2 linked regions of the Alkalihalobacterium alkalinitrilicum genome follow. The protein of the gene in region 1 interacts with the protein of each later gene in a pairwise test. Links are inferred from orthologs where the notes say so. Each region holds a gene or a part of one and is shown in the gene's direction. Other genes may lie near its edges.

What was found. Proteins that work in one complex are often made in the same cells at the same time.
Region 2: the proteins of purT (region 1) and BK574_RS11580 interact in binary tests that used the Escherichia coli proteins (3 or more experiments, as listed by UniProt). The link is inferred for Alkalihalobacterium alkalinitrilicum from one-to-one orthologs.

What each region holds. Positions count from the first base shown.
Region 1 is NZ_KV917368.1:216,960-225,338, forward strand. Bases 5,360-8,274 are described here. They hold purT (formate-dependent phosphoribosylglycinamide formyltransferase), read left to right. Parts: upstream 5,360-6,186; coding sequence 6,187-7,362; downstream 7,363-8,274. Other genes in these bases: BK574_RS01075 (guanylate kinase), read right to left, coding at 5,360-5,873; BK574_RS01085 (hypothetical protein), read right to left, coding at 7,457-8,274. Also shown: BK574_RS01045 (hotdog fold thioesterase), read right to left, coding at 1-380; BK574_RS01050 (metallophosphoesterase family protein), read right to left, coding at 502-1,236; BK574_RS01055 (dimethylarginine dimethylaminohydrolase family protein), read right to left, coding at 1,419-2,273; BK574_RS01060 (AEC family transporter), read left to right, coding at 2,481-3,356; BK574_RS01065 (uroporphyrinogen-III synthase), read left to right, coding at 3,395-4,216; BK574_RS01070 (LysR family transcriptional regulator), read left to right, coding at 4,290-5,183; more of BK574_RS01075, read right to left, coding at 5,301-5,359; more of BK574_RS01085, read right to left, coding at 8,275-8,379. UniProt on the Escherichia coli protein: Involved in the de novo purine biosynthesis. Catalyzes the transfer of formate to 5-phospho-ribosyl-glycinamide (GAR), producing 5-phospho-ribosyl-N-formylglycinamide (FGAR). Formate is provided by PurU via hydrolysis of 10-formyl-tetrahydrofolate.
Region 2 is NZ_KV917368.1:2,466,784-2,469,782, reverse strand. It holds BK574_RS11580 (farnesyl diphosphate synthase), read left to right. Parts: upstream 1-1,054; coding sequence 1,055-1,945; downstream 1,946-2,999. Other genes in the region: BK574_RS11575 (CNNM metal transporter family protein), read left to right, coding at 2,716-2,999; BK574_RS11585 (exodeoxyribonuclease VII small subunit), read left to right, coding at 811-1,059; xseA (exodeoxyribonuclease VII large subunit), read left to right, coding at 1-814.

The sequences.
Region 1 (8,379 bases):
CGGATAGCGACGGTACAGCGAGAAATACATACCAAATTCTCGGTTTCGTCCATTATTTTAATATCCCAAACCATTGTCGTTCGTCCTTTATGTAATGGAGTAGCTATGGCTGTCACAATACCATCTGTTTTCGAGCGAAGGTGATTGGCGTTAATCTCTAAACCAACAGCAATTTCATTTTCTTGGTCAACAAGGTTCCAAGTTCCCATACTAGCGACTGTTTCAGCTAAGACAACTGATGCTCCTCCATGAAGCAATCCAAAAGGTTGGTGAGTTGGAGAATGCACAGGCATTGTCGCAACAACTTTTTCTTCTGAAACCTCAGTTACTTCTATTCCTAGTGCACCTAGTATTGTTTCTTCTACAGGTTTAATATTCACTTGACGAGCACTCCTTTTCACTTCTATATCTAATAATATCTAATAATTAGAACTATTCTCTATAAATTGAAAAAGTCCTCTAAAAAATATAGAAGTTTAGCGAAAAAAGGAATAATTTGTATTACTTTCCGAAAGGACTCGTGCCGTCTTGAATGACTGTTTTCATAACGTCCAAGTTAGGATAGTCGATCTTTTCATATTGAGCAATAACGGTTTTAGTATCATAAGGGACTCGCTGAATGGCAACACTAAATTGATCTCCTTTTTCTTCCACAATTACATAGGAGGAGAGTGGTTGGCCATCAAAGGGTAAACCAACACTGCCTAAGTTTGCAATGCATTTACTATTAAAATAACGAACGTATGGAAGGTGGATATGAGCATAAATGTATAAGTTAGCATTTGTAGATGTTATTAATTTTTCAGATAGAATAGACGTGTCAGTATCAGGTAAAACAACATCAAACAAACTTGTCGGTGTCGCGTGAAACGCGTATATATTTGTTCCATTCGGTAAGGTAATTTCTAAGTCGGTTGGTAGCTGCTCTAAATAAGATATGTCTTGATCATCCAATTGAGAAATACACCAATCTCTCTCTTTGTTCATCATTTCAAGTAAGTGATCAGGGACTTCGCCTTCATTAATTCCGCGAACAACCCACTCATCGGCATTTCCTTTAATTACTTTTGCATTTAAAGCTTGAACAAGTTGAAGTGCGCGTTTTGGCTCTGGACCACGATAACAAAGATCTCCTAAGACAAAGATTTCATCAACATCTTGCATTTGAATATCGTGTAAAACAGATTCAAGTGCTACTGCATTGCCATGGATATCAGAAAGGAAAGCATACTTCACGTTTTTCTCACCTCGAATTAGTCTATTACCAAAAGTATAGCAATCGTATCTTGGTTTGGCAAAAATAGGGGATAGACATTTTTTAATGAGGAATTTAGTTTAATTACGCTAAAACGATAGAGCAATAAGAAAGCCCTCAATTACTGTTATATCGTAATCGAGGGTTTCATAAAATGGGATTTTTATTGACGTAAAACTGGGAGTGTACAGCAGCGGAAAGACCCTCCAGATTTAATAATTTCAGATATATCCACTTCAATGATGTCAAAGCCACGTTCACGAAGCTTTCCATTAATTTGCTTATTAACAGGTAAGCTTAGGATTTTTTTATTTCCAATCGATAAGACATTTGTTCCCAAAGTAAACTGCTCTTCCTTTGATACTTCTATTAATTCATATCGAGAAGCCAGAATATCAATTTCTTTTTGTTCGAGTGCTTCAGGAAAGATTAACGCTTCATTTGGAGAAATGACGTTAAAAACACAGTCAAGATGAAGAAATTTTTCAACAAATGGAACAGTAATAACCTCAAATTGCGGTAGTAAGTTTCGTAAATGTTCAATTGATGCTTCATTTGTTCGATTACTTAATCCTATATATATTGTAGATCGATCAATCAGGACATCTCCACCTTCAATTTGATCACCAACCAGGTTATAATAGGAAATCTTTTCATTTTTTAACCACGTTTTTAAAATTTCTTCTTCTCCCTTTCTCACGTCATGGGCCATTTCAGCAACAAATATCGTTTGTCCTAGAGTAAAGCCAATATCTCTTGTGAACACTTGCTCTGGGAATTTAGCATGAGGTGAGAGTAAAACTACGTCAATACCGTGCTTCAACAATGTTTCAACGAATTGCTTGTGTTGTTGTAAAGAACGTTCAATATGAATTCCTTCATCTTTGAAATGTTTTTGGGTATCATTAATCACTTCACGAATGGTCATATGTTGTGGTTCACACAATATCACTTTTCGTAATGTGTCATATTCACTCATACAAAATGTATTTTGTTTGGCTTTAGCTTCTGTAGACATATAAATCCTCCCAGTTGTATCATTTCTTATAGTATTGCCTTTAACCAGCTCTGTATGTGTGAAAGGTACAGATGACTAATTGATTCATGATTTATGTCGACTTATGAGGTGGACTTGTATTATTATGTAAAATAAACTAATAAATAAAATATAGGGGTGGATTAGTTTGACTAGTGGTACTGATTGATCATTTTTGTAAATGTAGTATTGCCTGCACTATTAATATTTATGGTAGGTTTTCTTGTTCAAAGATGGAAAAGGATGGATTTAAGATCGATCTCAACACTTGCTGTCTATATTTTAACGCCAGCTTTAGTGTTTAATACATTTTATGATGTTCAATTAGATCAACAATATTTATTAATAACCGTATTTTCTCTTATTCTACTATTTGTGATTATTATTATTAATAAAGTTTATTCAAAATTTCGGAAGTATCCGCGGGATGTTGAGAGTGGACTTATCTTGTCAACTGCGTTTATGAACTCAGGTAATTATGGCGCACCTATCATTTTGTTTGCTTACGGTGAAACGGGATTTGCGTATGCTGTTTCATTTATGGTTTTACAGTCCGTTATTATGAATTTTTTTGGGGTATACTATGCAGCGAGTGGGAAATTAGGGTTTCGAGCCGCGCTCAGAACAATATCTGCTATGCCGCTAACGTATGCCATGATTATAGCGATTGCTTTTAACCTTTTTAATATTCCGCTTTCTGCCAATTTGTATTCTGCAATTGATCTTGTCGGCCAGGCAACGATTCCAGTCGTTATGCTTATACTAGGGATGCAATTAGCTGAATTAAAAGTGGATAAAGTCGTTAATAAAGAAAGACTTATTTATGGTACGACGGTAAGAATGTTTATCTCACCATTAATTGCATTTATCTTTATATTATTGTTTCCTGTAGATCCGCTATTAGCAAAAGTACTTATTGTATTAACGGCAATGCCTACGGCAGTCACAACGACAATGTATGCTTTGCAATTTAATACAACACCTAAGCTCGTTTCATCAATTGCACTTGTGACGACATTAGTAAGTGTAGTAACAATTTCCATTCTGTTAACGATTTTAGGGTAAACTAGATTCATAGTATGAGACTGAAAGGAGAACATAACATGGCAAAGGCATTAACAGGAAAAACAGTAGTTCTAGCTGCTTCGCGTAAAACAGAAGAAATGTCAACTTTGATTCAGAAACAAGGGGGAACCGCGATCGTGCGTCCTCTACAAGGAACCGTTTTTTTAGCTGAAGAACAAGTCGAGCCCGAACTTAAACAGTTAATTGAAGATGGTACCGATTGGGTGATTTTCACAACAGGAATTGGGACAGAAACGTTATTAAATATTGCAAAACAAAATGATTTAGAAGACCAATTTTTACATATAATTCGTCAAGCGAAGGTGGCTGCAAGAGGATATAAAACATTAAATGCTTTAAGAAAAATTGCAATTGAACCTGTTGCTCAAGATGATGATGGAACTACAGAAGGTCTTTCGCGCGCTCTCGCGAATTATGATTTCACAGATCAACGCGTTACTATTCAACTTCATGGTGAAACAGCACCACGATTAACCAGTTTTCTAGAAGGAAAAGGAGCGACGGTAAATCACATTCTTCCTTATCGACATATTGCCCCTGAAGAAGAAACAGTGAAAACATTGTGCGATGAAATTTTCGCAGGTGACGTCGATGCCATTTGTTTTACAACAGCTATTCAAGTTCGCCAACTTTTTCAGTATGCAAAGGAAAAAGAGAAATATGAAAAACTGAAACAATGCTTTAATACTCAAATCGTTCCAGTTGCTGTTGGTAAAGTGACAGCCGAAGCATTCAGAGAAGAGGACATCCACAACTATGTATCCCCTGAGCTAGAAAGAATGGGTGCGATGATTATCGAACTTGCTCGCTATTATGAAAGTCAAAGTGAAGCAAAATAAACATAGAGGCTGGAAACAGTCTCTTTTTTCATAAATGAATGTTTATTGAATAGTTTTATAAGGAGCATATAGTATGTCTATTGATGGTTTGCGTATATTTGTAACTGTGGTTGAACAACGAAATTTTTCAAAAGCGGCTAAAATCTTAAATTTATCCCAACCCAATGTAAGTTTACACATTCGTAATCTAGAAAATGAGTTTGGCTCAGTGTTATTTCATCGCTCTCCAAAACAAGTCAAAGTGACAGAAGAGGGTGAAATTCTTTATGTTCGAGCGAAACAAATTCTTTCACTTTATGATGGAGCAAAACAGGAGCTAAATGACCGAAAACATATTGTACAGGGAACAATAAAAATTGGAGCTAGTTTTACGATTGGAGAATACATATTACCAAGAATTTTAGCTAAATTCGCTAGCGATAATCGAGGAGTCAAATTTGAAGTTACCGTTGGTAATACAGAAGAAGTTATTGAACGAATTCGCGGAAATGATCTTGAGATTGGATTAGTAGAAGGGGAAGTTCCAAATATCGATATGAATGTGCAACCTTTCATGGAAGATGAAATGATTATGATTGCCCCTGCTCATCATACATTAGCTCAGTTAAGAGTGGTTAAGCCTGAAATGTTACAAGATGAAGTTTGGATTTGGCGTGAAACGGGTTCTGGAACTCGTGCCTATAGTGATCGATTTATGAATGAATTAAATTTAAATGTAAAGCACTCGTTTATTTTTAGTAGCAGCCAAGGGATTAAAGAGGCTGTTTCGGAAGGGTTAGGGATTGCTATGATTTCAAAATGGACCGTGCGTAAAGAAATCCAAGCAGGAACCATTAGAAAATTAAATATTAACAATCGTAAGTTCGTTAGACCCTTTTCCCTCGTTCAATCTAAAAATCCGGGTTATTCTAAGGCACACCAATTATTTATTGAAGAGATTGAAAAAGCACCAAGTTATTTTGAATAGATTCAAAATCATCTAAATATGTAGTTAGGTATGAATATGAATGGTCGGTTAGTGAATGATAAACTGAAAAGAAGAGCTTGGTCACTATCCAAGCTCTTCTTTTTAAAGAAAAGGATTTTAATTAGTTTCTAAGTATTTTTCAATGATATTTGCAATTTCAAATGTTGTATGAGAGAGCTCATAGTTTTCAACTGCATATTCACTATTTTCTTTATAAGCCATATCTTCGTTATAATGCTCTATATGGTTTTGAATGACTTCATCTGAATCACCACGTCCATATTGCCGTCTTTTTACGGTTTCCTCATCCGCATATACGAAAATACGGATCACTTTATCACCGTACATATCTTTTAAAATTTCGGCGCCTTCTTTATTCAGTACGACCCAAATACAGCCTTTTTTCTTGAATTTCTCTTCAATTTCTTTTTCTTTAATTCCATAAAGGTTGCCGTTAATTTCTACTTTCTCTAAAAATTCATCATTTTCGTAAGCTTTAAAGAAGTCGTCCTCATTTAAATAATGATAATCGACACCTTCTGTTTCATATCTTCTTTTTGATCTTGTTGTATGCGAGACGACACCGTTCATATGGAAGGTTGCACCAATAAGTTTTGCAATCGTCTTTCTCCCTGAACCATCTGGACCTGTAAAAACAAAAATTCGTTCACTCTCTTTTAAGTTATACATGCACATTCACTCACCTTTCATATGTATGGAATTACTTCTTTATTTTACCTCTTTTTTAAAAGAAAATCGAAACATATCTGAGAACTTTTTGTGCTTAATGGATTTTATAGGTATTTTAATGAACTTATTTCAAAATAATGTTTACCTTTTACTGTTAGAGTCTAATAAAGGGTAGAAGAATAGTTGTTCATTTCACGAATGTTAAATAATTTTCATGCGTAAAAGTTCGTAATTAAGCAAATAGATTCTTGATAAATTGTAATTTCTAAGTTAATATGTTCGTGTATAGAATGAAATTAGGGGGAATTATGTGATGTTTGGTGCACCATTAGGAGAAAATAAGAAAAAAATAATGTTACTAGGTTCTGGTGAACTTGGAAAAGAGGTTGTGATCGAGGCGCAACGTCTTGGTGTCGAGACAGTTGCTGTGGATCGTTATAAAGAAGCACCAGCGATGCAAGTAGCACATCGTTCTTATGTCATTGATATGTTGAATAGTGAGCAACTTCGTCACATTATTGAAGAAGAAAATCCCAATTATATCGTTCCTGAAATTGAAGCAATTGCGACTCATACATTAGTAGAATTAGAAAAAGAAGGGTTTAACATTGTGCCTAAAGCGAGGGCTACACAATTAACTATGGATCGGGAAGGTATTCGTCGGTTAGCGAGTGAAGAACTGGGACTTCCTACAGCAAAATATGCATTTGCAAATACGCTTGCTGAACTTGAAGAAGCAGTAAAGGAGATCGGTTTACCATGTGTCATTAAACCGATTATGAGTTCATCTGGTAAAGGGCAAAGTGTATGTCGCTCAATAGAAAGCATTGAGAAATCATGGAATGAAGCAGTTGAAGGGGGACGAGGGAAGCATTCACGAGTTATTGTTGAAGAGTTTATCCACTTCGAATCAGAAATTACGTTATTAACCGTCCGCTCGATGTCAGGTACTTCATATTGTGCTCCCATTGGACATGTTCAACAAGACGGTGATTATATTGAATCGTGGCAACCACATGCGATGACTAAAGAACAAATCGTCGAATCCGAGAAAATTGCAAAAGAAATAACTGATGCACTTGGAGGGTTTGGCCTCTTTGGAGTAGAGTTGTTTTTAACGCCGAATGGAGTTTATTTCAGTGAAGTTTCTCCGAGACCACATGATACAGGAATGGTAACATTAGCGACGCAGCAGTTATCTGAATTTGCTTTACATGTTCGTGCTTTTTTAGGATTGCCAATCCCAGAAATTCGCTTACTTTCACCTGGTGCAAGCCATACGATTAAAGCTTGGGAAGAGCATAAGGGGTATAAAATAGCAGGTGTTAAAGACGCTTTAATGGAGCCTGATACACAGGTTCGTGTGTTTGGAAAACCTGAAACAAAAGTTGGTCGAAGAATGGCAGTTGTGCTGCATACATCAGACTCAGTGGATATCTCAAGAGAGAAAGCAAAAGAAGCTGCTGAAAAAATTACTGTTACGTATTAAAAAAAGTACCAGGCCCCCTTACTATAAAAATAAAGCAAAGGTGTGTGTCCTGGTACTTTTTTAGTGTATATGCGCAAAAAGCTGTTACCCATCGCTATAAAAAAAGTAGCGCTACGATCGTTGAAACGGTTAGCCCGATAATGACAGGAATAAAGCTTTTTCGAACTAATTCCATAACAGGAATCTTTGCAAAACCTGCAATGGCAATTATCGGGGACCATGCAATTAACGTACCGCCCCCTACCCAAATGGCACCCATTTGTCCAATGGAGGCAAGAGTAGTTCCTTCAACAGCAAGATTTTGACTTAAAGCATCTGATAAAGAACCAATAAGAGGTAAGGCTGAAAATCCTGATCCGTCTAAGCCTGAAATCATACCGAGTAAAAGAATGCCAAAGCCTGTAATAAAGGCATTTTCAGGGATAGCGTGCTGTCCTGCTTGAACGAGATCAAATAAAAATGCGGGCGCTTGTTCAGGGTCTTCTAACTTGAAGATTTTTGCGGCGAAGTCGCCACTCCCAATAAAGAAAAACCCTGCAATTGGGATCACAACCCCCATCACTTTAAAGGCAAACATAAACCCTTTTGTAATATGGTCAGCAACATTTTTTAGTGACGATTTTATATTTTTAGCGAATGCAGCTCCAATAATGAGAATAACGGCGATACCACCAATCAGTGAGGCTCCAGCTCCACTTTCAATAGAAGGTACAGCATTGGAAAATGTTGCGAGGATAACATATGCAATGATCGCTAAAAAAGTAAGAGGAACGATTAGCGCAAATAGGAAACTATATTTTCTATTTACTGGTGCGTTTTGTTGTGGAGGACTAATCGCCTGATTTTGTTCTTGATCGTCTTCATCTGTTTGTTCCCATTTGATTAAGTTTTCTTTTGAAGGTTTTATGATTGACTTACGGATCATAAAATAGGCAATCGAAAGTGCGACCGCACCTGTTATCAGAGAAAGGATAAACGTTTTATCCGTAATTGCACTAACGTCTAAGCCTGCGGATG
Region 2 (2,999 bases), 2.2 Mb from region 1 along the record:
TAAAGCGATTCGACAAGCGAATGCTTTAAATACATTTGACGTATTAATAATTGGTCGTGGTGGAGGCTCAATTGAGGAACTTTGGGCATTCAATGAGGAAGAAGTTGCGCGCGCGATTTTTGAGTCTACAATTCCCATTATCTCTGCCGTAGGGCATGAAACGGATTTTACTATTTCGGACTTTGTTGCTGATATTCGAGCAGCAACACCTACTGCAGCAGCTGAACTGGCAGTTCCTGAGTTGAAAGAGCTTATAAGGGCTATTGATCTACAAAAACTTAGATTGCGGCGCGCCTTAATGGAAAAGCTTTCTCGTGAAAAACAAAGATTAAGTCAATTGCAAAAATCATATGCATTTCGGTATCCTCAGCAACTAGTAGATCAAAAAGAGCAAGAATTAGATCGGATATATGATCGTTTAGAGCGAGAAATGCGTCGGCTACTGGAAAAACGTATAGACCAGGTCAATCAGTTAACAAAAGATGTCATGAGAAATCATCCGAATAGGAAGCTAGTAAATTCAAAAGAACAAGTGATGTTTTTAAGAGATCAACTTTTGCGAAATATGAAATTGCAATTAAAAGATAAGCAAAACCAATTTCAAAAACAGATGCAAACATTAGAAGTACTTAGCCCGTTAAGAATGATGGAGCGTGGTTACAGCTTAGCTTTTGTTGATACGAATAAGCTCGTAAAGTCGGTAACTGATGTAAAGAGAAGTGATGAAGTTCAAATTCGGGTTATGGATGGTACGGTAAAGTGCCAAGTGGTAGATATTAAAGAGGAAACTTTATTAAAGGTGGATGAGTCATGAGTGAACAAAAGCAAGGGGAATTATCTTTTGAAGAAGCGATAAAAGAACTTGAAAGTGTTGTCGAGAAGCTAGAGCAAGGAGACGTTCCGTTAGAACAAGCGATTACGATGTTTCAAGAGGGAATGAACCTTTCTAAGCTATGTCATGATAAATTGTCAGTCGTCGAAAAGCAATTAGAGCAAATTCTTACAGAAGATGGAGAAATACAAGAAGTATCTTTTCAGGAGGATCATGCAAGTGATTGATCTCAACTTAAATGAATTTCTTAAACGAAGTAAAACAATGATTGACCAGCAACTTCCGACATACATTAGTGAATTAAAAGCTCCACCATCATTAAAAGAAGCAATGCTTTATTCAATTTCCGCAGGAGGAAAACGAATACGCCCAGTTTTATTATTAGCTACTCTGCAAGCTTTTAATCAGGATGAAAAAGTTGGAATTGATGTGGCTTGTGCCATTGAGATGTTACATACCTATTCTTTAATCCATGATGACTTACCTGCGATGGATGATGATGATTTACGTAGAGGAATGCCAACAAATCATAAGGTGTATGGAGAAGCTATGGCAATCCTAGCTGGAGATGCACTGCTTACATATTCATTTCAATTAATTAGTGATATGGACGTTCCCAGTATAACAGATCAGATGAAAATAAAATTAATACAAGAGTTTGCAAAAGCATCAGGACCAGAAGGAATGGTTGGTGGCCAAGTGGCAGATTTCGAAGGCGAAAAAAAACGATTGTCCTTACAGGAGCTAGAATATGTTCATCATCATAAAACTGGGGATCTCTTAACTTATTCAGTTTTGGCTGGAGCGATTTTAGCTGGTGCCAATAATATAGAACTTGAAAAATTACGCTTGTTTGGTAAAGAGCTTGGACTTGTTTTTCAAATAAAAGACGACATTCTTGATGTTGAAGGAGATGTCTCTACAATTGGAAAGCCAATTGGTAGCGATTCTGACAGAGATAAAAGCACGTATCCATCTTTACTATCTATGGATGGGGCAAAAAGTAAATTATTTGAGCATACAAAACGTGCAAAAGAATATTTATATAGTATTAACCTTGAAAATACTTTATTAATGGAAATAACTGACTATATTGCGGAAAGAGATCACTAATTTGGTAGTTGGTAATCTATAATTGTGCTGGCATACTTTTTCATTGAGCGATTTTCTATCTAGTGATATAATTACTCTACAAGTTGAGTGGTGCAGTATTCTAGTCAGTTCTCTATTTTTGAAGGCGGGGCTAAAAATCCGCTAAAGGGCACATCGATGAAGCTCCTTGTGTCGGCTTGAGGCGCCCAGCTTTGGGTCGGCGCTGGGTGTTAAGGGGTGAGGGCGATCCACAAAGGCATGTGGGCGTTGACCCTCATTCCGCGGAGGCCTTTTCTTTCTACTGTATGCAGGGCATACAAATAGTAGAAAGAGAGGGTATGAACCTGCTAAGGCAAACTTGGGTAGTTATGCCAGCAGCGTAGCCTGCCTTGAGTGGAGTTAGAGGGGATTATGGAAGTGGTGTAAAGGTTGTCGGCCAACAATGTTTACTCTTTACCATATGAAATCTGCTCTGCAAAAGAGGATAAAAGAATAGCGAGGAGCTGCTGAGGAAAACTCCTAGACTGTTCGCAAGACATTTAAAGAGGATTGAAGTGTGGACTAAGTGGTAATCCAGTCTAGCTTTCGGTGACGATGCTAAGATATGTTTAAAGGGAAACCGTCAAAGCGGCGACGCTTTGGTACGTATCTGGGAAATCCTACTGGACCTAAGCCACAGCGTTTACTCTTTAAATGACCACTCAGAATTGTACATAACATGATAAATATAGTGGGTATGTTCAGTTTCTGATACATGAACATCGTCTAAAGATAGGTGACAAATAATATAAATGAAACATTCATTTATTAAATCCATAAATTGGAGCTTAGCAATTGCCGTTATCACACTTGTGTTAGCGGCTATTTTTTCAGTTATATCCACGTTTCTCTTAAGCGGGGTCACATGGGCTATTGGAATGCTAATTGTATTTTTTATTGTATTAATCGGTATTTTTTTTGATACAATTGGTGTAGCCGCGACAGCAGCTGATGAATCTCCTTTTCATGCTATGGCAGCTAGAAAATTAATTGGCGCAAAACATGCTGTGAAGATTACAAGGAACGCAGATCGCTT